Regions from separate parts of the Paenibacillus cucumis (ex Kampfer et al. 2016) genome, predicted to be linked through region 2. Evidence: predicted binding sites of a transcription regulator. Region 2 holds the regulator's gene; each other region holds the start of a gene.
What was found. Region 2 encodes Rex, which represses fermentation and respiration genes when NADH is low (regulators of the CRP and FNR family bind a similar motif). Its sites were predicted from a motif close to TTGTGAAATATTTCACAA; they were not measured.
Positions count from the first base shown of each region.

Region 1 (10,173 bases), on a different contig from region 2:
CCTCCTACGGATGAGGCAATTACCGAACTTGTAGCTGCAAGTGAAGCTAACAAATTTGAATATCATCAGGAACCAATGAAAGGTGACAGCATCTGGTTGACGTTGCTGACTTCCTTTATTCCTTTGATCATTATGTTCCTGCTGTTCTTCTTCCTGTTTAATCAGGCTCAAGGCGGCGGCGGTAAAGTAATGAACTTTGGTAAAAGCCGTGCTCGCCTCTACAATGAAGAGAAGAAGCGCGTTACATTTGAAGATGTGGCGGGTGCAGACGAGGAGAAACAAGAGCTTGTTGAAGTCGTAGACTTCCTCAAGGACCCTCGGAAGTTCGCAGCCGTTGGGGCACGTATTCCGAAGGGCGTATTGCTCGTAGGTCCTCCAGGTACAGGTAAGACATTGCTTGCTCGTGCTGTAGCCGGTGAAGCAGGTGTACCATTCTTCAGCATTTCCGGTTCCGATTTCGTTGAAATGTTTGTCGGTGTCGGTGCATCACGTGTACGTGACTTGTTCGAAAATGCAAAGAAAAATGCGCCTTGTATCATCTTTATTGACGAGATCGATGCAGTAGGACGTCAGCGTGGTGCTGGTCTGGGCGGAGGTCACGACGAGCGTGAACAGACCCTTAACCAATTGCTCGTTGAAATGGACGGATTCGGTGCAAACGAAGGTATTATCATCGTTGCCGCAACGAACCGTGCAGACATTCTGGACCCTGCGTTGTTGCGCCCAGGCCGTTTTGACCGTCAAATTACAGTGGATCGTCCAGACGTCAAGGGCCGTGAAGCTGTACTGAAAGTACACTCCCGTAATAAACCGCTCACGAAAGATGTGAAATTGGACATCATCGCGAAGCGTACAACAGGTTTCTCGGGTGCAGACCTGGAGAACTTGCTGAATGAAGCGGCATTGCTCGCAGCACGCCGTAACAGAAAAGATATTTCCATGCGTGAAGTGGATGAGGCGATTGACCGAGTCATCGTTGGTACGGAGAAGAAAAGCCGTGTCATCAGTGATCGGGAGAAACGCATTGTTGCTTATCACGAAGCAGGCCATACCATTGTAGGATACTTCCTGGAACATGCTGATATGGTACATAAAGTGACCATCATTCCGCGCGGACGTGCGGGTGGATATGTAATCATGTTGCCAAAAGAAGACCGTATGCTCGTTACCAAACAGGAGTTGCTGGATAAAGTAACCGGACTTCTCGGAGGTCGCGTGGCGGAAGAATTGTTTATCGGTGAGATCGGTACCGGTGCATACAGTGACTTCCAACAAGCGACAGGTATCGTTCGTAGCATGGTTATGGAATACGGTATGAGTGAGAAACTGGGTCCAATGCAATTCGGAAGTTCACAAGGACAGGTATTCCTTGGACGGGATATCGGTCATGAACAGAATTACTCGGATTCCATCGCATATGAGATCGACCAAGAGATGCAACGCTTTATTAACGACTGTTATGAGAAGTGTAAAGCTCTCCTTACCAAACATACAAGAGAGATGCATCTGATCGCTGAAACACTGCTTGAAGTGGAGACACTGGAAATGGATCAGATCAAGCAATTGATTGAAACAGGTTCCTTGACACCAAAAGCAGAAGGCGATAACTCAGGAGAAGGTACGCCAAATGAAGGCGGCGAGCCAATCATTGATAACATCGGTGATGTTCGCGTTCGCATTCAAGGCAAAGATGAAACATCTGAGCCACCAGCTGGAGATATTCCAAACGAAGCTCCTGACCTGGATAAGGGCAGCAATGATCCGAATGATGGTGGCTCAAAGCCAACATCTTAATATGTAACATGTCTGGTCATGTGACCGGAATGAAAAGAGAGCCCTTGTGGCTCTCTTTTTTTTGTAGGATTTATTCAAGATCAGAAGAAACAGATAATCAAGAGCTATATGGCGAACCGGATAGCATAAGGGGGAAAAGGCAGTATATCCTGCCTTTTTTCATTTATTGACAGAGTCGTGAACGTTGTGTACATTAGTTGTTAAACCGCTTGTGATTCGTTTCACCAGCGAACATAACGACATAGGTTAGTCCATGAAACAGCGCTTGACGCTGTCCCGATAAGGAGAGGATCACAGGTGGAAGCTCTGGCTTTAGAGCGCAAGGCTGAGATGAATCGTGAGCTGCGTGAGCGGCTGATGGAACTCAAGAAGGAACGTAATGCTATTATTCTTGCTCATTATTATCAACGTGATGAAGTACAGGAAGTCGCAGATTTCCGCGGAGACTCTTTCCTGCTGGCCCAGAAGGCAGCGCAAACAGATGCGGATGTTATTGTATTCTGTGGTGTTCATTTTATGGGTGAAAGCGCTAAAATTCTGGCTCCGGGCAAAACCGTTTTGATCCCTGATGAACGTGCCGGGTGCCCAATGGCAGACATGGTGAACGTGGACGGATTACGTAAGCTGAAGGCACAACACCCGAACGCCAAGGTAGTCACCTACATTAATTCCTCGGCTGAGATCAAAGCAGAAACAGATATTTGCTGTACATCAGCAAACGCTGTTCGTGTAATCCAGTCTGTGGATTCCGAAGAAATCATCTGGGTACCGGACAAAAACCTGGGGCATTATGTACAGCAGCACACAGACAAGAAGATGATCATCTGGGAAGGTTACTGCAATACACACGATATGCTCACGGTAAAAGATGTTGTTGAGATGAAGGCTAAATATCCGAATGCTGAGTTTGTGGTGCACCCCGAGTGTCGCCCTGAAGTTGTAGAAATGGGGGATTTTGTAGGCAGCACAACAGCCATTTTGGAATATTGCAAGAAATCCTCCACTAAGGAATTCATTGTCGGCACGGAGGATGGCACAGGATATCAGCTTCGCCTCGACAGTCCGGATAAACAGTTCCATTTTGCGACCAAGTTCCTGGTATGTCCGAACATGAAGGTGAACAACCTGAAGAAGCTGGTCAAATGCCTGGAGACGATGAAGCCTCAGATCTATGTCCCACCGGCTGTTGCTGATAAAGCCAGAGAATCACTAGAGCGCATGTTACTGGTGAAGTAACATGCGTTACTCTTGCTCCGAGACAGGTGAATAAGATGATACCGCAATATATATATGATTTTGACCTCTCTGCGCTGCCAATGGTGGAGACCGATGTACTGGTGATCGGTTCAGGCATTGCTGGTTTGTTTACCGCAATTAAGGCTAGCGAACAGCATCGTGTTCTGATGATTACGAAGAAGTCTTTACTTGAGAGTAACACCAGATATGCGCAGGGCGGGATTGCGGCTGTTATTGCTGAAGATGATTCTCCTGCGTACCACTTGCAAGATACTCTTGTTGCCGGAGCCGGTTTGTGTCGATCCGAGGCAGTTGAAGTATTGGTTAATGAGGGCCCGGACGGTGTCAGAGAACTGATCCGTCTGGGAACATTGTTCGATCTGGAGAACGGCGAGTTGGCGTTGACGCAGGAAGGTGCGCACAGCCACCGCCGTATTTTACATGCCAATGGGGATGCGACTGGATATGAGATCGTAAGGGCACTCGCTGTTGAGGTTCACGAGCATCCAGGCATTGACGTTTGGGATGAGCACTTTGTGGTGGATTTGATTACGGATCGAGGAGAATGTATCGGTGCTCTGATTCTGAAAGAAGACGGCTCAAAGGTGTTTGTCAAAGCAAAAGCAACAGTGCTCTGCTCAGGCGGTGCGGGACAGCTGTATCGTTATACGACGAATCCGGATGTAGCTACAGCTGATGGGGTAGCTATGGCATACCGTGCGGGGGCTATAGTTCGTGATATGGAATTCATCCAGTTTCACCCGACATCCTTATGTTACCCGGGAGCACCCCGCTTCCTGGTATCTGAAGCGGTACGCGGGGAAGGTGCTTGCCTCCGCAACGTGAAGGGTGAACGATTCATGGAGAAATATCATGCCCAGCTTGAACTGGCACCCCGTGATATTGTAGCTAGAGCGATTGTCAGCGAGATGGAACTGACGAATAGTACCTTTGTTTACCTCGACATTACCCATGAGCAGCCGGAGATGGTGAAGCATCGTTTTCCTACCATTTATGAAACTTGTATGCGTTACGGTCTCGACATGACTACAGATTGGATTCCGGTTGCACCTGCCGCGCATTATATGATGGGCGGAGTAAAGACGGACTTGAGTGGTGAGAGCAGTATCCCCCGTTTATTTGCCTGTGGCGAGGTATCCTCTACCGGCGTGCACGGAGCTAATCGACTAGCGAGCAATTCCTTATCTGAAGCGATTGTATTTGGACGCAGAATCGTGGATCGTATCCATGCGTTGCCGGCCATCGAAGAACCACTTGGAAGAGATGTGAAATCTCAGAGCATGGAGAATCAGAATATTAGCCGTGCAAAAGAACAGCAACATTCCAAGCCGGTATCGGAAAGACGTTTACGTCTGCAAAAGATGATGGTTCGTCAAGTGGGACTGCGAAGAAACGGAAAGAACTTGCAACAGGCAATGGATAAATTGCAACAGGAGTTGTCTTTTTTTGATCAAAGACTTACCCAAAGAGAAGAACTGGAGTATGCGAACCTTCTGACTTGTGCGTGGCTTGTAACCAGCGGAGCGCTGCACCGTGAGGAGAGCCGAGGAGCACATTACCGTGAGGACTTCCCTGCACGAGACGATATAATATGGCAGAAGCATAGTCTGCAGCAGCGAGAACAAGCGATTGTGGAGGAATGGATGTCATGATACTGAACGGATATAATGAGGAACTAATTGAGACGATCAAAGGCTGGCTGCGCGAGGATGTAGGTGCAGGGGATGTCACAACGAATGTGACCATTCCAGCAGGTAGTGAATCCAAGGCTGTGATTCATGCCAAAGATCATGGAGTCATAGTGGGCATGACGATTGCTGAGCTTGTTTTTCAAGTCGTAGATCCAGAGCTCCGTTATACGGCAAAGGTAAAAGACGGTGATACAGTCACTCCTGGCACCATATTGGCTGAAGTTGAAGGGAGTACACATTCGCTCCTGACTGGGGAACGGCTCGCACTTAATCTGTTACAGCGTATGTCCGGTGTTGCTACCCGAACACGTTCCTACGTAGATGCTCTTGATGGATTGAAGACCAGACTTGTCGATACGCGCAAAACAACACCAGGCCATCGCTTGCTGGAAAAGTATGCTGTACGTGTGGGGGGCGGAGCCAATCACCGGTTTGGACTGTATGATGCCGTTATGATCAAAGACAATCATATTAAAGGTGCAGGTAGCATTACAGAAGCTGTGCAGCGAGCACGGGCAGTTATTCCGCATACGATGACGATTGAAGTTGAAACGGAAAACATTGCTCAAGTACAGGAAGCCTTGCAAGCTGGGTCAGATATCATTATGCTGGATAACATGCGGCCTGATCGGATGCGAGAAGCAGTCGCTCTGATTCGTGAACAGGCTCCGCATGTGAAGATAGAAGCATCCGGCAATGTGTCACTTGAAACGATTCGAGGAATAGCGGAAACGGGTGTGGATGTAATTTCGGTTGGCAGGTTAACCTATTCTTTTGAGAGCCTGGATATCAGCCTGGATTTAAACGAAAAGAAAGAGGGGTGAACCTCCTTGATTCTAGTCGTAGACGTGGGCAATAGTAACATCGTGCTCGGGGTATATCAGGGCCGTGAACTGTTGCATCATTTTCGTCTGAGCACATCTCGTCAGTCCACAGTGGATGAATACGGCGTATTGATTTATAATTTATTTCATATGTCCGGTATTTCTGCCCGAGACATTGAGGGTGTCATTATTTCATCAGTGGTTCCGCCACTGGTGAGTGTCATCGAAACGATGTGTGTGAAATATGTGGGCAAAAAGCCATTGCTGGTTGGGCCCGGTATCAAGACCGGCCTGAATCTACGATATGAGAATCCGCGTGAAGTAGGGGCGGATCGGATCGTGAATGCTGTGGCGGCCGTGGAAAAATACGGCGGCCCGCTTGTGGTCGTTGATTTTGGTACAGCCACGACGTTCGACTGCATTGACGAGAAGGGCCATTACCTTGGCGGTGCGATTGTACCCGGTATTCACATTGCTACCGAAGCTCTTTACGAGCGAGCAGCGAAGCTACCGCGAATTGAGCTGGAGAAGCCGAAGAAGGTGATTGGGCGCAATACCGTGCATGCCATGCAGTCCGGCATCATCTATGGTTATGCTGGCCAAGTGGACGGCATCGTAGAACGAATTCGCGAAGAGATGAAGGCTGAACCTATGGTTATTGCCACAGGAGGTCTTGCTACTCTGATTGCAGAAGAAACCCGTAGCATTGAGAAAGTTGATCCACTGCTTACGCTTGAGGGGCTACGTGTCATCTACGAGCGGAACCGGGAAAGGTAGACATACAAAGGGCGGCATACAGCAGGCTGGGATTACAGCTTAAATGTTGAGCCGTTTTTTTCTGTTAGGATATTAAAATGACACGCCAAAGGAGGCTGAATGACTTGGAAAACAACAACAAACATGACCGGTTGATCCGTGGTACAGCGATGAATGGAAAGGTAAGAGCGTTTGCCGTTCAGACCACAGAACTGGTAGAAGAACTGCGTAGAAGACATGATACGTTTCCCACGGCTACAGCAGCTATGGGGCGTACAGTAACGACAGCAGCCATTATGGGTGCCATGCTTAAAGGTGATGAGAAACTAACTATACAAGTGAACGGAGATGGCCCAATAGGCCAGATCGTAGCGGACGCTAATGCCAAAGGTGAGGTGCGCGGTTATGTTTCCAATCCGCATGTACATCTGCCCAGCAATCGTTTTGGTAAATTGGATGTAGCTGGGGCGGTGGGTACAGAAGGTTTCATAAATATAACGAAGGATCTGGGACTGAAAGACCCGTACCGTGGTAGCATTCCGATTATCTCGGGCGAACTGGGCGAAGACTTTACTTATTATTTTGCTCAGTCAGAACAGACGCCTTCTGCTGTTGGAGTGGGTGTGCTGGTTGATACGGATAACTCGGTTATTGTTTCGGGCGGATTTATTATTCAGCTTCTCCCAGGCCTCACTGATCCCGAGATTACAGAAATCGAGAATGCCATTGGTGCACTGCCTCCGGTGACAACCTTGTTGAACGAAGGACTCGAGCTAGAGGAATTGTTGCGCCGTCTCCTGCCGGATGTGCAGGTCATGGGCGAACTGGATATTCGTTTTAGATGTAGTTGTTCTCGTGAACGTCTGGAACAAACCTTAATCAGTCTAGGCCAGTCCGAGCTGGAGCAATTAATTGAAGAAGAGGGGCAAGCTGAAGTGGTCTGCCAATTCTGTAATGAAGCGTATGATTTTAACAAAGAGCAGCTAGAGGCCATCCTAGAACAAGCCAAGAATTGATCGATGCGGGGACGGGATGAGGTATGACCAGACAGGAAAAAGGATTATGGACGGCGGTCGTTATTTTGACACTTGGCGTGCTCGTGATGGGTACATTCATGGCGATGCAGGTGCTTCATCAGGGGAAAGAAGATGCAGAGACACCTCATGATGCCAACAAGGAAGAGGGAAGTACGGTTGCAACGATTAACGGTGAAGTGATTACGGATAAAGATTGGACAGATGCATTAAAACGACGTTATGGCAGTGAAATCCTGCTGCAGATGTTGAATCGAAAAGCGGTTTATGCTGAAGCCCTTCAACGCAATTTGGTGGTTACTCCGAAAGAGATTGCAAGAGAAATGGCTGGAGCGATGGATGGGTATGATTCAGAGAAGTCATACTATGATGCCATGAAATCACAGCTTGGCCTGTCGAAGCAGGATCTCGAATTAGAGGCAGGTTACCGTCTACTGCTCGAAAAGATTGCTACCGCAGGTATCCAGGTGAAGGATGACGATATTCAAAAATACTGGGTAGAGCATCGAGAAGACTATATCACCCCTGAGAAATATGATCTGTCTATTATTGTGGTAAAAGAAAAGTCTGATTCAGAGGCTATATTGACGGAGCTTCGGAACGGGAAAGATTTCGAAGAAATGGCTCGTTCCGAATCAGAGGATAGTTACTCCCGAGATGCGGGAGGTAAACTAGGGTGGATTGATCAGAACGACCCTTTCCAACCTAAATCCATTTTGCAAAGGGCTGCCAATATGTCAATCGGTGATATTGCTGGTCCAGTGAAAGTTGAGGACGGTTATGCCATCATCAAACTGAATGACAAAGCCGAACGCCAGGAGCAGTCAGCAAAGGAAGTACATGAAGAGATTCGTATGGAGCTGGCCTTAAGTCAGGCTGATCCACTTCCGCAGGTAGAGCAGATGCTGCGCGATAAATACGAGGCTGTGATCATCTCCGAGATTCCTGCCTCCTGAAACGAAGATTGACAATTTTCCTGTCTTATAGAAGTTGCATCTTGATAAAAATACTTTGTCTACGGTCTCAGGGCCCAAGGCAAAGTATTTTTTTGAGTACTCATATTGACAATGGCGTGTAACGTTGATAAGATGAAAATAATCAAAACCTACTCGTTTACTCGGATATAAATACATCATGACATGAGATGCATGAATTCAAATGTTTTTTCAATGTAATAAAGAAACTTTCGGAAAACTCGGCGCTACCTACACCTGTTTGCGTGGTTCTTTATGCAGAAAGGATCGGATAACCACCGGATTTCCGCAGTTCTTCATAAACATCCAGAGGCTGACTTGCAGAAACCGCATAAGTTTACAGGAGTTAAGTACCATTTATACCATTAAGGAGGGCATTCATATGGCTAAAGTAGTTAATAACGTAACTGAACTCATCGGAGGTACTCCGCTTGTTCGTTTGAACAATATCGTACCTGAAGGTAGTGCTGAAGTATTGGTGAAGCTGGAATACCAGAACCCAGGATCAAGTGTTAAAGATCGGATCGCAGTTAGCATTGTTGAAGAAGCGGAAAAAGAAGGCAAGCTGAAACCGGGTGGTACGATCATTGAGGCAACAAGCGGTAACACGGGGATCGGCCTCGCGATGGTTGCTGCTGCTAAAGGCTACAAGTCTGTTATTGTAATGCCTGAGACGATGAGCTTGGAGCGTCGTAACCTGCTTCGTGCTTATGGTGCTGAGCTTGTACTTACACCTGGAGCAGAAGGAATGAATGGTGCAGTCAAAAAAGCCGAAGAGTTGTTGAAAGAAAACCCGTCCTACTTCATGGCGGAGCAGTTCAAAAACAAAGCAAATGTGAAGATTCACCGCGAAACGACTGGTCCTGAAATCGTTGAAGCGATCCAGTCTGTAGGCGGCACGCTTGATGCATTTGTTGCGGGCATCGGTACTGGCGGAACAATCACAGGTACAGGTGAAGTGTTGAAAGAAGCGTTCCCTGGAATCAAAATTGTGGCTGTAGAGCCGGCAGCATCACCAATTCTGGCTGGTGGCAAACCGGGTCCTCACAAAATTCAGGGAATTGGAGCAAACTTTATTCCTGAAATTTTGGATCAAGAAGTATATGACGAGATCATTCACATCGAGAATGATGATGCATTTGAAACGGCTCGTGCTGTTGCAAAAGAAGAGGGTATTCTGTCCGGTATTTCATCCGGTGCAGCGATTCGCGCAGGACTTCAAGTAGCCAAACAACTGGGTGCAGGTAAACGCGTTGTCGTTATCGTGCCAAGTAATGGCGAACGTTATCTGAGCACACCGCTTTACAATTTCGAGGCGTAATTCAGACATAGGACCTATCTTTTACCGGATAAGCTTAATGTTTCTGAACAGTTTATATCAATCCTTCCTGCCCTGACGGGTAGGGAGGATTTTTTGCGTAATGCTTTTAAAAGCAACGGCGCTTTAGTATACTATCAAACAATAAGAACTATATAAGTTGAACACTCGGTTGCACAACTTATATAGTGACACAGGAAAGGGCGGCGGGCCGCAGTGACACATCTGATGACAACATACGCCGACTGGGAAGCATGGGCTGGACAAGGCTGGACAATGTTACCATATATAACGAAGTCGGATGAGGGACCGTATCATGGTGGTTTACCGCTAACGTGGGAGGCAGCGTGGCAGCAAGCATCTCCTAACGCAATTGTGCTGGAGAATGGTAAAGGCGGAAGGTATACTTTCCTCGGCTTAAATCCGGTATCCATCGTTTCCGGCAAAGGACAGGAAGCCACAATTCATGACGTGTTCCAAGGAACAAGTCGAACAGATCAGGGCAATCCGCTGGATGTGCTAAAA
Region 1 covers NZ_JACLIC010000022.1:45,216-55,388, forward strand. Annotated here, with positions in the region: gene ftsH (ATP-dependent zinc metalloprotease FtsH) at 1-1,794, shown strand, start outside; gene nadA (quinolinate synthase NadA) at 2,092-3,030, shown strand; gene nadB (L-aspartate oxidase) at 3,066-4,703, shown strand; gene nadC (carboxylating nicotinate-nucleotide diphosphorylase) at 4,700-5,566, shown strand; gene H7T88_RS13270 (type III pantothenate kinase) at 5,573-6,343, shown strand; gene hslO (Hsp33 family molecular chaperone HslO) at 6,421-7,338, shown strand; gene H7T88_RS13280 (peptidyl-prolyl cis-trans isomerase) at 7,362-8,312, shown strand; gene cysK (cysteine synthase A) at 8,713-9,651, shown strand; gene H7T88_RS13290 (anthranilate synthase component I family protein) at 9,877-10,173, shown strand, end outside.
Region 1: nadA (quinolinate synthase NadA) is a predicted target of Rex. The motif match lies at 2,004-2,021, and genes of this name have one in related genera.

Region 2 (10,173 bases):
GACATTGGGTGATTTGGTTCGTAAGGGTGACAAACTGTTGCTCGAAGTAAAAGAAGATCAGGATGATTATCAGTCCGACAGTCTGATCACTGATATCACCGGGCTCTTGAAAGATCTGACGACGATGAAGGAGAATTTAAGATTCTTCATGCGTATGGATGATGCCAAGACCGTGTACTGGATGGAGGCCAGCGGACAGTTCCGTAGCAAGTCACTCCAGCTATACGCTGTTCCGGTGGATGTTAGCGCGCAATTGAAAGAGATGTTTTTCGATAAAAAGAAAAGCGTTGTGCTTACATCGGCTACGCTGTCGGTGGATAAGTCATTCCAGTTCATGATTGAGCAACTGGGTTTGCAGGAAGCTGCCGACAATAATCGGCTTCTGACCTCGATGCTACCTTCCCCATTCAATTATCGGGAACAAGCTTTGTTAGTAATCCCGCGGGATTTCCCGAGTTTGAAGGGGAGCGTAGGGGACGCGCACTTTGTACAGATGCTGGTGCACTCTCTTGCTGAGACGGCGATTGCAACTCAAGGACGTATGATGGTGCTGTTTACCTCTTATAAAATGCTTCGACAAGTCTATGAACCACTGAAAGAGGCTTTGTCCGGGAATGACATCTCGCTACTGGGGCAAGGTGTTGACAGCGGGAATCGTTCGAAGTTGACCCGACGCTTCCAGGATGCCAAAGCAGCAGTCCTGCTGGGTACGAGTAGCTTCTGGGAGGGCGTCGATATTCCGGGTGAAGCGCTGACCTGTCTTGCGATTGTGAGACTGCCTTTCCAGCCGCCTAACCATCCGCTTCTGGAAGCGAAGAGTGAACTGTTACAAGAGCAGAAGAAAAATCCATTTATGAAGCTTTCTGTGCCACAGGCAGTCATTCGCTTCAAGCAGGGGTTCGGCAGGCTTGTTCGGACAGGCAAAGATCGCGGAATCGTCATTGTGTATGATACGCGTGTAATTGAAGCTTATTACGGCAAGTACTTCCTGTATTCGCTACCTGGACCAAAGATGGAGCATATGCTGACAGAACAGATGGTTCCCCGTATTGCTGAATGGTTAGATCGACCTGCAGAAACTCAAAAATAATTACGATGTAAAGCTATAACATTGCATTGGACTTCACCATGGCGTTAAACTTTGAAGAAGACTTCACAAAGTTCGAACAGGGCAGCGCTTTAATGAACTTATATTCCTAATAATTCGGGCATTCTGTATGAGGACATCATGCATGGATATTGCATGTATACAGAATGCTCATCTTTTCAATATTTATTTAATCGTGGCGATGGTAAGGGGGAGCAAGGATGAAATCGGATAAAATATCAGAAGCGGTAGTACGGCGTCTGCCTGTATATTTGCGTTATTTAAACGAGTTGGTTCAGCGTGAGGTGACAACGGTTTCCTCGCAGGAGCTAGGACAGCGACTGGATTTGAATCCAGCTCAAATCCGTAAAGATTTAGCTTATTTCGGTGATTTTGGTCGTAAAGGAATCGGGTATGATGTGTCTTACCTGATCGAGAAGATTCGTCACATTTTGAAAATTGATCAGCAAATTAATGTGGCTCTGGTAGGGGCCGGTAATCTCGGACATGCCTTATCGAATTATAATGCTTATTTGAAGGACAATATGAAAATTGTCGCTATTTTTGATGCGTTTGGGCCTAAGATTGGCAGTAATATTAATAGCCTGACGGTCAAACCTATGGAAGAACTTACAGAAGCGGTTCAGAAAGATAACATCCGTATCGGGATCATCACGGTGCCGGACACGGAAGCTCAGAATGTTGCCGATCAACTGATTGAATCGGGTATTGAGGCGATTCTGAATTTTGCGCCGACGATTCTAAAGACGCCTTCACATGTGCGGATTCATCATGCGGACTTTACAACGGATTTGCTCAGTTTGGCTTATTATTTGGAGAACGGGAAGGAAGATGAGCTTGATGACAACAACGAATAAATGGGTAATCCAAAATGGTAAATTTGCTGTAAATGAAGGTGCCAATTGGACTGTGATTCAAGGGTATATGGTCGTTGAAAATGACAAGATTGTGCATATTGGTGAGACGCTTCCGGATGGTGACGAGAACCTGCCTAAAGTGGATGGAAAAGGACTGCTCTTCCTGCCGGGTCTGATCAATACGCATGGTCATGCGGCAATGTCTCTGCTTCGAGGTCATGGTGATGACCTGGCATTGCAAGTGTGGTTACAAGAAAAAATGTGGCCAATGGAAGCCAAAATGACTTCTGAGGACGTGTATTGGGGAGCATCCCTTTCGGTGCTTGAGATGTTAAAAGGCGGAACAACAGCTTTCCTGGACATGTATGACCACATGGATCAGGTAGCAAAAGTGGTTGAACAGTCAGGAGCAAGAGCTGCGCTGGCTCGCGGTGTCATTGGACTGTGCTCCGAAGAAGAGCAGATGCGAAAGCTCGAAGAGTCCGCTGCGTTTGCGCGTGAATGGAATGGACAGGCGGATGGACGCATCACAACCGTAATCTCTCCGCACGCGCCTTACACATGCCCTCCAGATTACATAGAGAAGCTTGTTCAAGTTGCGCATGATCTAAACCTGCCTCTCCATACGCACATGTCAGAGACGCTTCGTGAAGTGGAGCAGAATGTATCAGATTATGGCATGCGTCCAGTGGCACATTTGGAGAAGCATGGCTTTTTCTCACGTCCTTCACTCGTAGCGCATGCTGTGCATCTCAACGATGAAGAGATCGAGATCTTGGCACGTCATGATGTCGCTGTATCCCATAATCCGGGTAGTAATTTGAAGCTTGCATCGGGTGTAGCTCGTGTTCCCGCTTTGTTGAAAGCAGGAGTTACTGTATCTTTAGGAACAGACGGACCGGCAAGCAACAACAATCTCGATATGTTTGAGGAAATGAGACTTGCAGCTTTAATTCATAAAGGAGTATCCGGTGATCCTACCGCCGTACCTGCCGGGGAAGCGTTGCTTCTTGGAACAGCTTACGGTGCGAAGTCCATCTTCCTGAACGATACTGGAGTTTTGAAAGTTGGTAAAAAGGCTGATTTTATTGCACTCAACATTGAACAGGCTCACTTCTATCCACACACGGATTTGATTTCACATGCAATTTACTCGGCTTCGGCGAAAGATGTGGAACATGTATGGGTAGATGGCAAACAAGTCGTAAAACATGGTGAATGTTTAACACTGGATGAAGAGCGCATTTTGCGGGAATCCCAGTTGGCCTTTGATCAATTGCTTGCGCGTTAAGAGGCAACTTCAATGCGCACTTTTAGGGAAAGGAAGTTCAACTCTTGAAGAAAAAAAAGAAGTGGATATGGATATCGCTGCTCATTCTCGTTCTGATCTTGATTGGGCTTCAGCGATATTACGTCTATGTCACGCAGGATCAGCGGCAGGAAGAAGCATTGGCGATTGAATCGGCACAGAACCAGCTGGGCATTACAGCACCTGATGAACTGCGGAAGTACGTGTGGGGCGAAAAGAGTGGCGCTGACAACATATACTGGACGATGACAGCTAAAAACAAAGATAATCAGGACATTATGGTCTGGGTCAAGTTTGATAATAATAATCAGCCTGTACAAGGCGCGGCAGGTGTGCACAGTGAGTTATTGCAGAACGGGATGTCCGAAACGCAGATTCGCAACCGTTTCAGCTCAGATGTTCCAGGCGGTGAGATCAAACGGATCATGCCAGGTGTTGTGAACAATATCTATGTGTGGCAAGTGTACTATAACGATGATACGCATAACTATTATCGCTTTTACCGATTTAGCAACGGAGAACAAGTCGATCTGGTATATACTTTACCGAACAGCTAACTTCATACTTCTTCTTCTACTATGATGATGAATAGAACGGTCAATTCATAGATAGTTGCACATAACAATAAGCCAAAAAACCGGCAGACGGGATACCGACTGAACCGGTTTTTTGGCATTCCAACCATTGAACATCAAATGAAATAGTTAAAATTATTAATTTATTCATATTTTCGCCTTCGAAATTGTATATACGATGTGATATACTCAGATATGTACTGGAGTTAACGAACAACGCAAATAAATCTGCAATAAACGTTGCAGACATGATGTACAGCTAAATATACAAGCCTGTAGATTAAGGACGGGCTCATTTTGGGAGGGGTAATTCATTTGAAGCTGAAAGTATTGCCTATTGTTCTGACCGCCGTAGTTTCTGCCGTCCTGTTGTTTGGAGGTTGGTTCATATACCGTCAAGTAGCCGTACAGAGTCCGATTGAAAAGATGGTTACTCAGTACGAAGGTGTTAATAGCGTTCAGTTAACTATTAACCGCAATGATGTACAAATGAAACTTGATTTAAAGCCAAATGTAGATTTAGGTAGACTGGTGCAATATATTCATAGAGAAGGACAGAACCTGATCGGCTCCCGAGCGCTCAAACTGGATGTCGTAGACCACTCCAATGAGGCGCTTGAAAACTGGTGGGGAGATGCCATGTTTACCGTAGCCCAAGCGATGGAGAACAAACAATACGCCGAGATTACTCCGACGTTGTCCAAGATGGCTACAGGAGGAATTCAAGTCAATACGGCGATGGATGACAACAATGTTTATGTAAGTCTGCGAGACGGAGAAGCCAGCAAGTTTATTATACTGCCGCGTGTACCCGGTCAGATAGGAGTGTGGCCTAATGCCTAAATGGACAAAAGAAGCAGCCATAGGAATTGTCCCCGTTGTTATCATTTTTCTTGCTTTTATCGGTGTAAATATTGTTCCGATTCTGATCGCAGCATTGTTGGTTGGTGGGTTGTTATTCATGATGCAGATGCGCGGCGGGATTACGGTAGGTGCTGGACAAGAGCGTAAACGGAAGAAAAAAGGACCTTCAAAACTGACGTTCGAAGAAATTGGAGGTCAGGACAGTGCCAAGCAGGAATTAAGAGAGGCGCTTGACTTTCTGATCCGTCATGAAGAAATACAGAAGTTTGGGATAAGGCCAATGAAAGGTATTTTGCTGACTGGTCCTCCGGGAACAGGGAAAACGTTGATGGCTAAAGCCGCGGCTCACTACACGGATTCGGTATTCGTAGCTGCATCAGGCAGTGAGTTTGTTGAAATGTATGTCGGTGTAGGTGCCAGCAGAATTCGGGATTTGTTTAAGGATGCCAGAACACGGGCAGCGAAGGAAAACAAGGAAAATGCGATCATTTTTATTGATGAGATTGATGTGATCGGTGGTAAACGTGAAGGCGGACAGCAACGTGAGTATGATCAGACCTTAAATCAATTGCTGACGGAGATGGATGGTATCTACACATCCGATACGCCTAGAATATTGCTGATTGCAGCTACCAACCGTAAAGAGATGCTCGATAGTGCACTGACACGTCCAGGGCGCTTTGACCGTCATATTCAGGTGGATTTACCAGATAAAAAAGGTAGAAAACACATCTTGGAGCTACATGCAGTGAACAAACCACTTACACAAGGCGTGAGCCTGGAAAAAACAGCGGAAGAGTCTTACGGTTTCTCAGGCGCACAGCTCGAAAGTGTCATGAATGAAGCAGCGATCTACGCGATGCGTGAGGGCTTAATGACCATCGAACAGCGTCATTTATCTCTTGCGATTGACAAAGTGATGATGGGTGAGAAAACCGATCGTGAGTCGAGCGTTGAGGAAAAGAAGAGAGTGGCCATTCATGAACTCGGACATGCCATTATGGCTGAGCTTGTGCGTCCAGGGAGCGTAAGCCAGGTAGCCCTTAGTCCGCGTGGACAGGCACTTGGGTACGTGCGTCATAACCCGCAACAGGAGCAGTTTCTGTATACGAAACGTTTTCTGGAGGAGCAGATCATGATTGCACTGGGTGGTGCAGCCGCCGAAGAAATGTACTATGGTGGTCGTTCTACAGGTTCACGCAATGACTTTGAACAAGCGACGAATGTTGTACAGACGATGATGGCTTCCGGTTTGACGTCACTCGGGATTGTAAATATGGATATGGTCACTACCGAAGAACTGATGAGAGAAAATAAAGTTATTCTTCAGGAACTGATGGAGCAGACGAAACGCCGGCTTGAAGAGCAACGGTCAATTTTCGACAATTCACTCGACATTCTGATGCGTGAGGAAGTTTTGTCAGGAGAACAATTTCGTTGTCAATTTCGTGACAGTGCACGTTTACCAGCATAATTTCTTTATGCTGGTTATTTTTTTTTACATTTCAGTCGTGCTAAGATATTATTAGTTGTTGGGTCGAAATTTGTAATTTTCGGCGAACAGGGTACAATAGAGAAATAGAGAACCGAAAGGATGGAGCAGAACCATGTTTTTCAAAAAAATAGGAGTTGTCGGCGGCGGTACGATGGGGCAAGGAATTTCCCAGATGCTCGCAGCCAAAGGACTTGATGTGCTTCTAGTGGAGCATACGACTAAGAAGCTTGATCATGCATATGACATGATTGAAACTAATTTGGATAAACAGCTCGAGAAATGGGCGATTACCAAAGCGGAGAAGAAATTGATTCTCTCCCGTATTACGAAAGTAGCGCACTTGGCTGAACTAGGCTCTTGCGATATGGTTATTGAAACGATCTCGGAAGATCTGGAAGCTAAAAAAGCAGTCTTTAATCAATTGGATCAGGTATGTCCAAGCAATGTGATTTTGGCAAGTAACACGTCCACGCTGAGTTTGACCGAGCTTGCAAGCTCGACCAAGTACCCGGAGCGTGTTATTGGTATGCACTTTATTCACCCGGTATCCCGGGTTGATCTTGTTGAGATTATTCGTGGTCTGAAAACATCCGATACAACATTCGAAGAAACTCGCCGCTTTGTTGAAGAAGTCGTAGACAAAAAAGGCGTTATGATCTATGAATCCCCTGGATTTGTAACCTCCCGTCTGATCTGCTTGCTGATCAACGAAGCGCTTCATGTCCTGCAAGAAGGTGTAGCTTCTGCTGAGGACATCGATGATGCAATGCGTATCGGTTATAATTTCCAACATGGACCGCTTGAAATGGCTGACCGTTTCGGACTGGATTCCGTTGAGGCAGCTCTCGAAAGAATGTTCCGTGAATTCGGAGAACTGAAATATCGTCCTTCGATTGTCCTGAAAAAAATGGTGCGTGCAGGTCATCTGGGCGTGAAAACAGGAGAAGGATTCTTCAAGTACGACAAGGATGGTGACCGTCTGTGAATATACTCGTAATTAACGCGGGGAGTTCCTCGCTCAAATATCAATTGTACAACATGGAAGATGAATCGGTACTTGCAAAAGGTCTGGTAGAGCGGATCGGGATGGATTCTTCCATTCTGACACATAAACCGACTGGCCGTGAGGAAGTTACGGAAGTTAGTGAGATTCTGGAACATACGACTGCGATTCGTAAAGTCATTGATTTGTTGACACACAAGGAACACGGCGTGGTTGCTTCTGTTAGTGAAATTCAGGCTGTAGGTCACCGTGTAGTACACGGCGGTGAAGCGTTTAAAGAATCTTCACTGGTAGACGACGCTGCAAAAACCGAAATCCGTCGTTTGTTTGACTTAGCTCCGCTTCATAACCCGGCAGCAATGATGGGTATCCGTGCGGCGGAATTGAATATGCCAGGTGTGCCTCAGGTAATGGTGTTTGATACAGCGTTCCACCAAACGATGCCTGAACATGCTTATCTATATGCTATTCCACGTGTACTTTACAAAAAATACAAAGTACGTCGTTACGGCGCCCATGGTACCTCCCATGATTACGTAAGCAAAGCGGCAGCCGAGTATCTCGGTCGTCCGGTGGAAGACTTGAAAATCATCACTTGTCACGTAGGTAACGGTGGTAGTGTAACTGCTGTTAAAGGCGGCGTATCCGTGGATACATCGATGGGTATGACTCCACTTGAAGGTCTGATGATGGGAACGCGTAGTGGTGACCTTGATCCAGCGATTGTTCCTTATGTTATGAACAAGGAAGAACTTAGCGTAAGCGAAGTTAGCTCCATGTTGAACAAACACAGTGGACTTCTGGCGATTTCCGGGATCAGCAGTGATATGCGTGAAATTACAGAAGGCATGGAAAAAGGCGAGCCGAATTCGACGCTGGCTTTTGAAATGTATGAATATCGTTTGCGTAAATACATCGGTTCTTATGCTGCAGCGATGAACGGTGTAGACGTGATCGTATTTACAGCAGGTGTGGGTGAAAACTCCGTTGTTCTTCGTCAGAAAGTATGTGAGCAATTGACATACCTCGGAGTTGAACTAGATGAAGCATTAAATGCAATCCGTTCCGGCGAGCCACGCCGCATTACAACTGAAAATTCAAAAGTGGACGTTCTCGTCGTACCTACGAACGAAGAATTGGTCATCGCACGAGATACACATCGAATCGTATTGAATTCTAAGTAATCTAACTGTAAAGTAAATACAGGATGACAATGAAGTGCAGAGGGCAGGTGCGAACCTGTCCGCTGCATTTTCAAATTTATGGAATCAAGGGGAGATATGGGCATGGATACGAATTGTGTAATTCGTAATGTGAATGAGCACGTGGGTGAGACAGTTACCATCGGCGCTTGGATTAATAACAAACGCTCCAGCGGTAAAATTCAGTTTTTGCAACTTCGTGATGGAACTGGATATATTCAAGGTGTAGTGGTTAAGAGTGAAGTTAGTGAAGACATCTGGAATGATGCCAAAAGCCTGACCCAGGAAAGCTCTGTCTACGTGACAGGTATTATCCGTGAAGAGCCACGCAGTACGTCCGGGTATGAGATGACCGTTACTGGCGTGCAAATCATTCACCTCACGGAAAACTATCCGATCACACCGAAAGAGCACGGTGTGGATTTCTTGATGGATCATCGCCATCTGTGGCTTCGTTCCACTAAACAACGTGCGGTAATGGTGATCCGTGCGGAGATTATTCGTGCTGTTCAGCAGTTTTTTGATGGTAACGGATTCACACAAGTGGACCCTCCGATCCTGACACCTTCATCTGCTGAAGGAACAACCAACCTGTTCCATATCAAATATTTTGATGAGGATGCGTATCTGACACAAAGTGGACAATTGTACATGGAAGCCGCAGCGATGGCGCTTGGTAAAGTATATTCCTTCGGTCCGACCTTCCGTGCAGAGAAATCCAAAACTCGCCGTCACCTGATTGAGTTCTGGATGATTGAGCCGGAGATGGCATTTGTCGATCACGAGGAAAGCTTGCGCGTACAAGAGAAATTCATCGCACATGTTGTTCAATCCGTGGTGAAAAATTGCCGAGCTGAGCTCGAGTCTATCGGACGTGACGTCTCCAAACTGGAAGGCATTACAGCTCCGTTTCCCCGTATTACGTATGACGAAGCGATTGAGTTCCTGAATGGACAAGGCTTTGACATTCCTTGGGGCGAAGATTTCGGTGCACCACATGAAACAGCGATTGCGGAAAAATACAATACTCCTGTATTTATTACGCATTACCCAGCTGGAATCAAAGCATTTTACATGAAACCAGATCCAAATCGCCCTGAAGTTGTTCTGTGTGCAGATATGATTGCGCCGGAAGGTTATGGCGAGATCATTGGTGGATCACAGCGTATCGATGATCCAGAACTGATGCAACAGCGTTTTGAAGAGCACAACCTTTCGGATGAAGCGTACCAATGGTACCTGGATCTGCGTAAATACGGATCGGTTCCTCACTCCGGTTTCGGTCTGGGATTGGAGCGCACGGTAGCTTGGATCTGTGGACTTGACCATGTTCGTGAGACTATTGCATTCCCTCGTATGCTCTATCGTCTGTACCCTTAATGCTTAACGGAAAAGAGTATATGGAAGACGCGTCCTCCAAAGCCTGGTTAAGCGGTGCAGCTTACGGTATGGCTTCAGGTACTGCTCAACTACCGTATGCCTTATTACGTTTTTATCATCAGCTTGGATTGTCCGATACTGAGGTTCTGCTTCTCATTCAATTACTGGGCTTCCGTCAGGCGGAATTCAATGAATTTCCAACCCTTGAAGAGCTTGCTACACGAATGGGACTTGCTCCTGAAGGCATTGCCAGAATGTTGCAGCGTCTGATGAGGGATGGATACATTACGATAGATGAGCATCGGGACGAAGAACGGGATATTCAGTATGAACGTTATGACCTGCACGGCTTGTATGCCAAGCTTGCGATGTGTACAGCG
Region 2 covers NZ_JACLIC010000014.1:67,315-77,487, forward strand. Annotated here, with positions in the region: gene dinG (ATP-dependent DNA helicase DinG, 3'-5' exoribonuclease type) at 1-1,090, shown strand, start outside; gene H7T88_RS09190 (redox-sensing transcriptional repressor Rex) at 1,309-1,965, shown strand; gene H7T88_RS09195 (amidohydrolase) at 1,949-3,256, shown strand; gene H7T88_RS09200 (hypothetical protein) at 3,301-3,831, shown strand; gene H7T88_RS09205 (hypothetical protein) at 4,165-4,692, shown strand; gene H7T88_RS09210 (AAA family ATPase) at 4,685-6,187, shown strand; gene H7T88_RS09215 (3-hydroxyacyl-CoA dehydrogenase family protein) at 6,321-7,193, shown strand; gene H7T88_RS09220 (acetate/propionate family kinase) at 7,190-8,395, shown strand; gene asnS (asparagine--tRNA ligase) at 8,498-9,793, shown strand; gene H7T88_RS09230 (DnaD domain-containing protein) at 9,793-10,173, shown strand, end outside.

Region 3 (10,173 bases), on a different contig from region 2:
CGTGTGTAAAGATAGGTGCATTAAAATGTTGTGCCTCACTAACGTCACTATCCCTTTCCCGTCTTGCATATCACAGCCCTGAAACAGCGGATCGGTGCGCCATACATCTCCGAGGAGATGGCGTCCGCAGGCTCTTCCACGGTTAACTTATCTTCAATCGTCAGCCCTGTGACAGCCATGATCGTCTCCAGTAAATCCGGTCGCATCTCGGGCACATCAAAAGTGGCGATTAACTGTCCGCGTGGCTTCAACACCCGAGCGAATTCGCGAAAAGCCCGCAGCATCGTGCCCGTGTCGAGATGTTCCAGAACAGAGATGCAGAATACGCGGTCAAACTGCTCGGGACGATACGGAAGCTGAGCCAGATTGGCCTGAGCGCGGTGAAGCCGAGTAAGGTAATGCTCGGGCAGATGGAGAGCCGCCTGTTCGCCAAAATCAGCCGCAATATCTAGACGAATCGCCTCATCCGACAGGATGCGTTCATCCCAATCACACGCGTGAACTTCACGACAATGCTCCGTGAGCCAAAATTTGAACGGGTGTGAAATGCCGCAGGCTGCATCCAGTACCACGTCGCTTGAACGTGCAAACTGCCGCGCCCACTCATACTCATAAGGACGGCTCCACCATGCGGGATGAAGCGGGAAAACGAGCGTATCTGTTTTCGGATCGCTTTGCCGGATGTACCTTGATTCCATCATTGCCGTGGTGTCGGGTGTGTCCATCATGTTTGAATCGCCTCCTTCACTCCTGTATCAGCCAAAAAAGATTCCAGTACCCTGCTCCACCGGCTACGCCATATGGACAGATCATAAGACAGTGCAGTTTCGCGGGCATAGATACCCAGTCGCTCCCGCTCGGTGCGATCTTGAACAAGCCTGATGAGCGCAGCAGTCAGTGCCTGCTCACCCGGAGGCACGAGCAATCCGTTGAACCCATCCTGAATCAGATCATTGAGTCCGCCGACATTGGAAGCGATCACCGGAAGACCACAGCTCATCGCTTCCAAGCATGCGTAGGAGGTTCCCTCCGAGAATAGGGTAGGAATGACAACGATATCTGCCTGATGATAAGCTTCACGAATATCTTTGAAATCGTACGTATGCTGGTGGATACGGTCCATATGCGGATGTGTACGCTGCCAATAGCGAAAGGCTCTGCCCACCGTACTGCCTTCGACCAGTTCTCCGGCGAATTCAACCTCTACATCCGGAAATGCCCCGAGCAGCTTATCCGCGGCAAGCATCATAGGGATGATCCCCCGCTCGCTACTGATGCGACGTGGATACAGAATACGGATTGGACGAAGAGCGGGCACAGGTACAGCGTTGTTCATATGATCGTAACCTTGATGAGAGGGAGGTTCGGCTAATTCATTTTCGAAAGAAAAAGCACCTACACCGGGGAGTTGACCCTGCTCTGGCTTAAAACTCTGCGTTCTGGCTTTTTCCCCTGAACTGCGATATAAATCTGAATCATTAAGGCCTGCTGTATGATGATCTGCTGCATCCTCTCTGTATCCCTTAACAAGAATGTCTTCATGTTCATCCTGAAATGCAGTGTCTCTTTTCCATGCCGTCAACCATTCCTCTTCATGTTGCGGTGTGAGCATCCTGCTTGGCGGAGCCGGGATGAAATAAGAGGTGTCCACTGCGTTGGGAATCAGCACAATTTGTTCTGAAACGGTATACATACAAGCTGCTCTGCAGAAAGTCTGGAAATGAGAGTCTACCGAAACGATGCGAACCAGTCCGTCCAGCGCGAGCTGAATGTGATCGGCAACCTGGCGTTTCGTCTCAAGCGGCAGACGGGGGCGATCCCAATTAATGCCATGGCATATTCCGAGACTGCCAGGTTTATAGGTGATGGGTTGCCACAGGCAACTGGCATAGATGATTGGACCGCGAGCGGCTGCGGCCATCCGGTCAAAAGCTTCCGGTACATTTTCCATGTCGTAATCGTAACCATAGACGTCGATCTGTTCGGTTCGGGTCTGGAATGCTTCGAAATAGGACAGCTGGTGTACCTCGGGAATATGTCCGAGTCCGCGGATGACACTGCATAGATCGAGAATATAACGTTCCAGCCCGCCGCCAAATACCCGGCCAAACTCCCGGTTGTAACCATCGGTGAAACTATGGGTCAGTATGCTGACCACACCCATATTACGACTCCTCCTTCCAAGGGAGCAGGCGCGGTTCAGGGTCCAGAATGGACTCATACTGCGCTGGGTTGCCCCATTCCCCATGCGGATCAATACGTTTGTAACGTAAATATTTGCGTACCCGATCCTCCAAACTTCCAGCCCAGCCGAGATGCTGAACTTTCAGTTCAGTGCATACCCCTGGTAACACGGTGCAGGACGCGGGGAGACGAGGAACATGGTGATTCTGTTGCGGGTAAAAGTAAGGATAGCCCGGCATATAACGGACAAGGGAGGCAGTGTGACGTTTGTGCATGGACCACAGCTCATCTTCCCGATAATGTGTTCGGCAACCCCACATATCGTAGAATCGGAAGGCAAACCAGTCTGCGTAGTCCTGATCAATGAGTTTGCGCATTGCCTTTTTGGCTTCAGCACTATATAGTTCATCGGCATCTACCGAGAGAAGCCAGTCTGGATCTGTACTGACGGCAGCTTGCCATAACGTGTTGCGAAGGCGCCATTCTTCGGCAAACAGTGGCTTCTCTAACACATCAAGACGAACTACTTTTGGGAAAGCTCTGCATATTTCCGGTGTTCCATCTGTACTGGCATCATCCACAATGACGATTTCATCCACGAATTCACTCAGATTTTGCAACACTTCTTCCAGATACCGTCCTTGCTCATTACGTACCTGAAGCATGGCAGTCAGCTTGTTGTTTTTATTTTTGCGCACCCGACGTACGGGAGAGTTTTGTTCGTACGCGTCTACCTCTACATCACGGCTCGCGGAAGAATTCGTTTCCTCTTCGATCCGTGAGTTAATGATGCGATGAACTTGACTTGAGAAGTTTTGGCTTTGGGCTTCGGAACTCGAAGACGATTGAAGCGAATCATGCATAACGGGCCTACTTCCAGGGGTTCTGCGCTTCTTCGGGTCTATCATTAAGGCACCTCCCCAAGCAACTGTTGTACGGCTTGATCGAGCAGCTCCAGTTCCATAATCCGAGCTAAGGCCTCTTCATCCTCCACAGCTGTCTCCAGAAACAGCCTTACCGCACCGTGACGTTCCCCTCGAAGAGCCAGTGCCGTCCCGGATAGTTGTCGATATTGCAGAAGGCTGGTCGCATCCTGAATATCACTGGCATGAACGAGCGCGAGCGCATCCTCCACACACTCTGTTTCCTGATAGATACGGAACTTCCAATGCCTTGCCGTTTCCCCGCCAAGCTCATCCAGAACGCGCAGAGCACTGCCGTAATCATCATTGATGCGCAGCAGTTCCGCTCGAACCAACTGTTCCTCTCCGGCTTCAAGCCAGCGGCACAATTGCTCATAATGATGACGTTCCTGCTCGTTATTTGCACTGATGCCAAACACCTGTAGAGCTTCTTCAATCTGACCTGATCTCGCATAGATGGCGGAGAGGAACCGGTAATGAGACACCACACAATCCTGCCTTCCGTTGATGACAGCATGAGTGAATGCTTCCTTGAGTGAGGCGGCGGCACGTGAATCTTCCAGTAAATACTCATATGCGGACAGAAGAAACGAGATGGTTTCATGAGCACCTGTTTTGGCTCGGAGCTGTCTGTAGTAGTCGGCTCGCAAACGACATTGAAGCGTGGTAACGCGGTCTGGTTTACCAGTCAGTACCTGCTGAAGTGCATGCATAAAAAATATCTCATAATCGCGCAGTGGAATACGTGTACCGTCATAATGGATGTAACCGGCTGGTGAAGTGTCTTCTCCCCCTAGCCAGATGGCACGGGTACCTTGAAAGAGCAGCTTCATATACCGGGTTTCCGAGGATGTGGCCACTAGATCGGCAATGCCGACAAGTCTGGAGATATTGCTCTCCCAGAGTGGAGATGCAGCTTCATCTCCTACGGGTTCAGGCAATAGTGCAATACATAATTCAGGTTGTAGTGAAGCTACCGCTATAAGCCAGTATGGGTGTGCGACGATTGCAACTGTATGTGGTTCCTGTAATCGGTTCTCCGCTTCCGAAAGAGAGATCACCTGAATGGATTTTGGTAATTCTTCTTCCTCAGCCGTACGGCTACTGACATATAAGATCGTGCCTTCTTGAGCTGCAAATAAAGCAACGATGTCCGGGTAGGGGAAGGATAACCAGCCTCCTTTTCGCGGGAAAATCACATATTGAACTGCAAGGTCTGTGGACACAGACAGGTCCATTGTTGCCTGTTTTATATCCTCTTCTTCCCTCTGTTTTGGCTTTGGATCCGCATCTGTTAACGGTTCAGCATGTTTCATTTGTAACTCACCACACTTTGATAAGGGATTTTTGGTATGTAAAAAGCCGCTGTAGCACTTCAAATATCTCCGTCTGACACTAACATATGGGCATTTGTCTCCAAACATGAACAACTTCCATGAATACGTGCATCAGTCAAGACCAATCAGGCAACGAACAAGCCTGATAAATAGGCTTAATTTTATCTATTGTGTGACCGAGGTCACTTTTTTTACGTAAGAGGGACGAGTTAGTGATAATTATCACATGTGAAAATTAGGTAATCTGGCACAATACGTTCATCAACGTATTTGGAGGACAGACAGCGAAGAAGCCCGCTTCAAAGCCATTTACGTATCTTGCTAAAGCGAGCAGAAAGAAGGGGTAAAGGTATGGATCCGATTATGTTATCGCGTATCCAGTATGCACTTACAACGATTTTCCACTTTTTCTTCGTACCGCTATCCATTGGCCTCGTGCTGTTGGTAGCCATTATGGAGACGTTGTATGTTGCGAAGGGAAAAGAGATTTACAAAACGATGGCCAAGTTCTGGGGCAAGTTGTTCCTGATTAACTTTGCCGTCGGTGTGGTCACCGGTATTTTGCAAGAGTTCCAGTTCGGTATGAACTGGTCGGAGTATTCCCGCTTTGTTGGTGATGTCTTCGGTGCGCCGCTGGCGATCGAGGCTTTGCTGGCATTTTTTATGGAGTCCACATTTATCGGTTTATGGATATTCGGCTGGGATCGACTGTCCAAAAAAGTACATCTGGCTTGTATCTGGCTTGTATTTGTCGGCACATTCCTGTCAGCGGTGTGGATTCTGGCAGCGAACTCGTTTATGCAACATCCCGTTGGATTCGCCATCAATAATGGCCGGGCGGAGATGAATGACTTCTTTGCACTCATTACAAATGGACAGTTTCTCGTTGAATTCCCGCATACGATTTTTGGTGCGTTAATGACGGGAGCCTTTGTCGTGACGGGCATTAGTGCTTATAAGTTAATGAAAAAGAAGGATGTCGAAGTATTCCGCAGATCCTTTAACATCGCGGTTATTATCGGTCTTGTCTCCTCGCTGGGCGTGGCCTTCTCAGGGCACTTCCAGGCTCAATATCTGGTGGAAACACAGCCGATGAAGATGGCTGCAAGTGAGGGAACCTGGACAACAACTGAAGACCCGGCACCGTGGACGGTTATCGCTTCCATTGACCCGGATAAACAGGAGAACTCCGGTGAGATCAAAATCCCTGGATTACTCAGTTATCTCTCTTATAGTAAATTTTCCGGTAGTGTCAAAGGCATGAAAGAACTGAATGCCGAGTACCAGCAAACGTATGGACCCGGAGATTACATTCCACCAGTGCGAACCACATTCTGGAGCTTCCGTGTCATGATTGCTGCAGGCGGCTTGATGATTCTGCTTGCGATGTATGGTACATATCTGGCTTGGCGCAAGAAGCTGGAAGTGGCGAAACCCTGGTTTATGCGTCTGATGGTCTTTGCGATCTCCCTGCCGTTTATTGCGAATTCAGCAGGATGGATTATGACTGAAGTCGGAAGACAGCCATGGACGGTGTTCGGGTATATGACGACCGAGGCAGGTGTGTCACCTAATGTTTCCGCAGGAATGATTTTGTTCTCCACGATTGCCTTTACTGCGGCGTATACGGTTCTTGGCATCGTGATGGTGTATCTGTTTGTACGCAAAATCAAAGCAGGTCCATATGCCGTCGATAAGTCAGACGAGCATGATGAGCCGGCTGATCCGTTTGGCGTAGATGGGGGGTATTCCGTTGTTACTAAGTGAGTTGTGGTTTGTACTGATCGCCGTATTGTTTATCGGTTTTTTCTTTCTCGAAGGATTCGACTTCGGGGTAGGGATGTCTACGGGTCTGATTGCCAAAACAGATCGTGAACGTCGTACATTAATCAATTCGATTGGGCCATTCTGGGATGGAAACGAGGTCTGGTTGCTGACCGCAGGCGGTGCCATGTTTGCGGCTTTCCCGCACTGGTATGCAACGCTGTTCAGCGGATTCTATCTGCCACTGGTGGTTGTGTTGCTGTTGTTGATTGGACGCGGCGTCGCCTTTGAGTTCCGCAGTAAAATGAAACAGCAGCGCTGGCGTAAAACATGGGACATTATTATCGTAGTGGCAAGTACTTTACTGCCATTCCTGTTTGGGGTTGTTTTTGCAACGTTGATGAAAGGTCTGCCCATTGATGAGCAAATGCAAATGCATGCCGGTTTCCTGGATATTGTGAATCCGTACACCGTTGTGGGTGGCTTGAGTGTAACGTTATTGTGTCTGGTTCACGGGCTGTTATTTGTTTCCTTGCGTACCGTAGGTGAATTGAGAGAACGGGCACTTCACCTGGCGAAAAAGGTAATGATGCCGCTGGTTGCAGTGCTTGCGATATACGCATTATTGACCTATCTGATGACCGATGTGTTTGCTGTTCGTGGCTGGGCGCTCTGGATTATTGTTCTGCTTGGTGCCATGGCACTGGCTCTTGCGGCTTACTTCATTCGTCAGCAGCGTGAAGGTTGGGCTTTCGGGATGACAGGTGCGGTTATTGCCATTGCTTTTGCCTCCGTATTTATCGGATTGTTCCCACGAGTTATGGTGAGTTCCATCAATTCGGCATTTGATCTGACCGTATATAACGCAGCATCGGGACCTTACTCATTAAAAGTGATGACTATTGTTGCGTGCACCTTGTTACCGTTTGTACTTGGATATCAGATCTGGAGTTATTATATTTTCCGCAAACGTCTGAACGAACAGCACCACCTGGAGTACTGACATGGGACGCGGGCTAATGAAGCTGCCGGGCATCCGGCCGGTACTCGCACTGGCATCTGCGCTGGTGCTCTTGCAGGCGATGACGATTATTATGCAGGCCAAATGGCTGGCACAGGCGATTACGGCGTTGTTCGAAGGTGCCGCGGTTTCGTCACAGTATCCGGTGCTGCTGCTGTTTCTGGCTGCTTTTTCCGCCCGCTATGCCTTGTCATTCTGGTTACAACTTGTCACTACGCGGTATGCGGAGAGAACCGGAACCGATCTGCGTAAACAGATGACGGAACAATGGTTTAGACTCGGGCCACGTTATGCCAAGACAGAAGGTACGGGACATCTGGTGACACTGGCACGTGAAGGGGTTTCCCAATATAAAACGTATCTGGAGCTGTTTATCCCGCGTATGTTGGGCATGGGGTTTATACCTGTTGTCCTTCTGCTTTATGTATTCAAACTGGATACGATGTCCGGTGTGATATTAATGCTGACGCTACCGATTCTGATCGTATTTATGATTCTCATTGGTCTGGCGACTCAGCGTAAGATCGATGGACAATTCAAGTCCTACAAAGCGCTGGCGAATCATTTTGTGGATACACTGCGTGGACTGGAAACGTTGAAAACGCTGGGGCAAAGCAAAACACACGAAGGCTCCATCATGCAAGTAAGCCAGCGATACCGAAAAGCAACGATGTCCACACTACGTATGGCCTTTTTGTCCTCATTTGCGCTGGATTTCTTCACCATGTTGTCGGTTGCGTCCGTTGCAGTAGGTCTCGGACTCCGGCTTACGGAAGGACATATGTCACTGTTTCCTGCTCTAACGGTATTAATTCTAGCACCTGAGTATTTCCTGCCCGTACGCATGTTGGGTGCGGATTACCACGCGACTCTGGATGGCAAGGAAGCTGGCGAAGCGATTAATCAAGTGATTGAACGAGGCAAGGCCGCAGAACAACGTCAGACAGAGGCTTGTGCAAGTGCATTGGATCAAGCTGAAGTGTTGGGTGAAAATGAAAATGGTTCTGTCTCCTCTTCACAACTGCGAGTGGTATTTAACCGGGATAAACATGAGATGTATGATGTGGCAACTTCATCATCTTGGGGAGAGCATAGCCGATTAGCGCTGAAGGATATTCAGGTTCAGCATGAAGCAGAGGGAGCCTACTCCCTTCAGGATGTTACTTTCCAGCTGAAGGGTCTTGGGAAAATTGGAATCATTGGCGCTAGTGGAGCCGGAAAATCAACGCTCATCGATGTTCTCGCAGGTTTTCAGCTTCCAACAGCCGGACAAGTTCTGGTCAATGGCCAGCCTCTAAGTCTGGAACGGCTCAAGGCCTGGCGTAGCCAGACGGCGGCGATTCCGCAGCATCCGTATATTTTCAGTGGTTCCATTGCGGATAATATTCGTTTTTACATGCCGGAGGCATCCGATGCGGAAGTAGCTCAAGCGGCACAGGTAGCGGGGCTGACAAAGCTATTGTCATCTCTGGCAAATGGACTGCATGAACCGATTGGTGCAGGGGGCAGACAGCTCAGCGGCGGTCAGGAGCAACGTGTAGCGCTGGCAAGAGCTTTGCTGAGTGAACGCAGTGTGCTGTTGCTTGATGAACCTACGGCACATCTGGATGTCGAGACCGAATATGAATTGAAGCAGACGATGTTACCCTTGTTCGAAGGTAAACTTGTCTTTCTGGCAACGCATCGTCTGCACTGGATGCCGCATATGGATCGCATTATTGTCATGGATGGCGGTACGGTAGCGGAGACAGGCACACATCAGGAACTGCTTGCACGAAAAGGGGTATATTATCACATGATTGAAGCGCAGATGGAGGCGATATGAGATGAGATCCGGACACCCAGGGACAGAGACCGAACGAGGCGCACAAGGTGAGAAAAATAGCTGGATTACTCCATACGCGGTACAGTACCGCTGGCGATTGATCGGTGCGATTGCACTGGGCACTTGCGCGGCTCTCTGTGCGGTGATGCTCCTTTTCACCTCTGGATATCTGATCTCCAAGTCTGCGCTGCGTCCTGAAAATATTTTGATGGTCTATGTTCCGATTGTAGGTGTACGTGCCTTTGGTATCTTCCGGGCGGTGTTCCGTTATGTCGAGCGGCTGGCAGGACATGATGCTGTTTTGCGTGTGCTCGCAGATCAGCGAGTGAAGCTCTATCGCATTTTGGAACCACAGGCTCTGTTTCTGCGTTCGCGAATGCAAACCGGTGACGTGCTCGGTGCACTGGCCGATGATGTAGAACGTCTGCAAGATATATATCTTCGTACCGTATTCCCGGCTGTTACAGCACTTGTGATCTACGGAGCGGCTGTACTGGCATTCGGCAGTGTAGATCCGATGTTTGCACTATGGATGGCACTGTATATGTTGTTTATTGTTGCATTGCTTCCTGCAATTTCTTTAAAGCTGACCTGGAGATGGCGTGTGCAGCTCAAAAGAGAAAACAGCAAGCTGTACACACGTCTGACCGACGGCGTACTCGGGCTGGGAGACTGGATTGCCAGTGGCAGAGCGGCAGCGTTCGTGCAATGGCAGGAAGAGGACGAGGAGCATGCTGATCAGATTCGCCGTAGATTGCGTCGCTGGAACCGCTCGCGCGATTTTATTGCGCAATGCTTCATTGGCGGGATGGTTGTTTGGGTGACCATGTGGGCAGGACAAACGACTACAGCGGCCCAGCTACCTGCGGTTATGATCGCGGCATTTGTGCTCGTCTTGTTCCCGCTTACGGAATCACTGCTACCTGTTAACGATGCACTAGGACATATTCCGGATTACCGTGAATCTCTAGATCGATTAAGCAAGTTGGAAGGCTCGGAGGGTAAGGTGCGTCAGAATGGGGAAGAGCAGAAAAAGAAGTCTCAAGTATTGGAGTCTCATAACAGACATCGATCTGGTTCAGTTGCGGTGCAATCGACCGATGATATAGCCGCAGCGGA
Region 3 covers NZ_JACLIC010000005.1:1,392-11,564, reverse strand. Annotated here, with positions in the region: gene H7T88_RS02310 (class I SAM-dependent methyltransferase) at 48-728, opposite strand; gene H7T88_RS28590 (glycosyltransferase family 4 protein) at 725-2,164, opposite strand; gene H7T88_RS02300 (glycosyltransferase) at 2,166-3,092, opposite strand; gene H7T88_RS02295 (hypothetical protein) at 3,092-4,423, opposite strand; gene H7T88_RS02290 (cytochrome ubiquinol oxidase subunit I) at 4,796-6,211, shown strand; gene cydB (cytochrome d ubiquinol oxidase subunit II) at 6,198-7,211, shown strand; gene cydD (thiol reductant ABC exporter subunit CydD) at 7,213-9,054, shown strand; gene cydC (thiol reductant ABC exporter subunit CydC) at 9,056-10,173, shown strand, end outside.
Region 3: H7T88_RS02290 (cytochrome ubiquinol oxidase subunit I) is a predicted target of Rex. The motif match lies at 4,655-4,672, and genes of this name have one in related genera.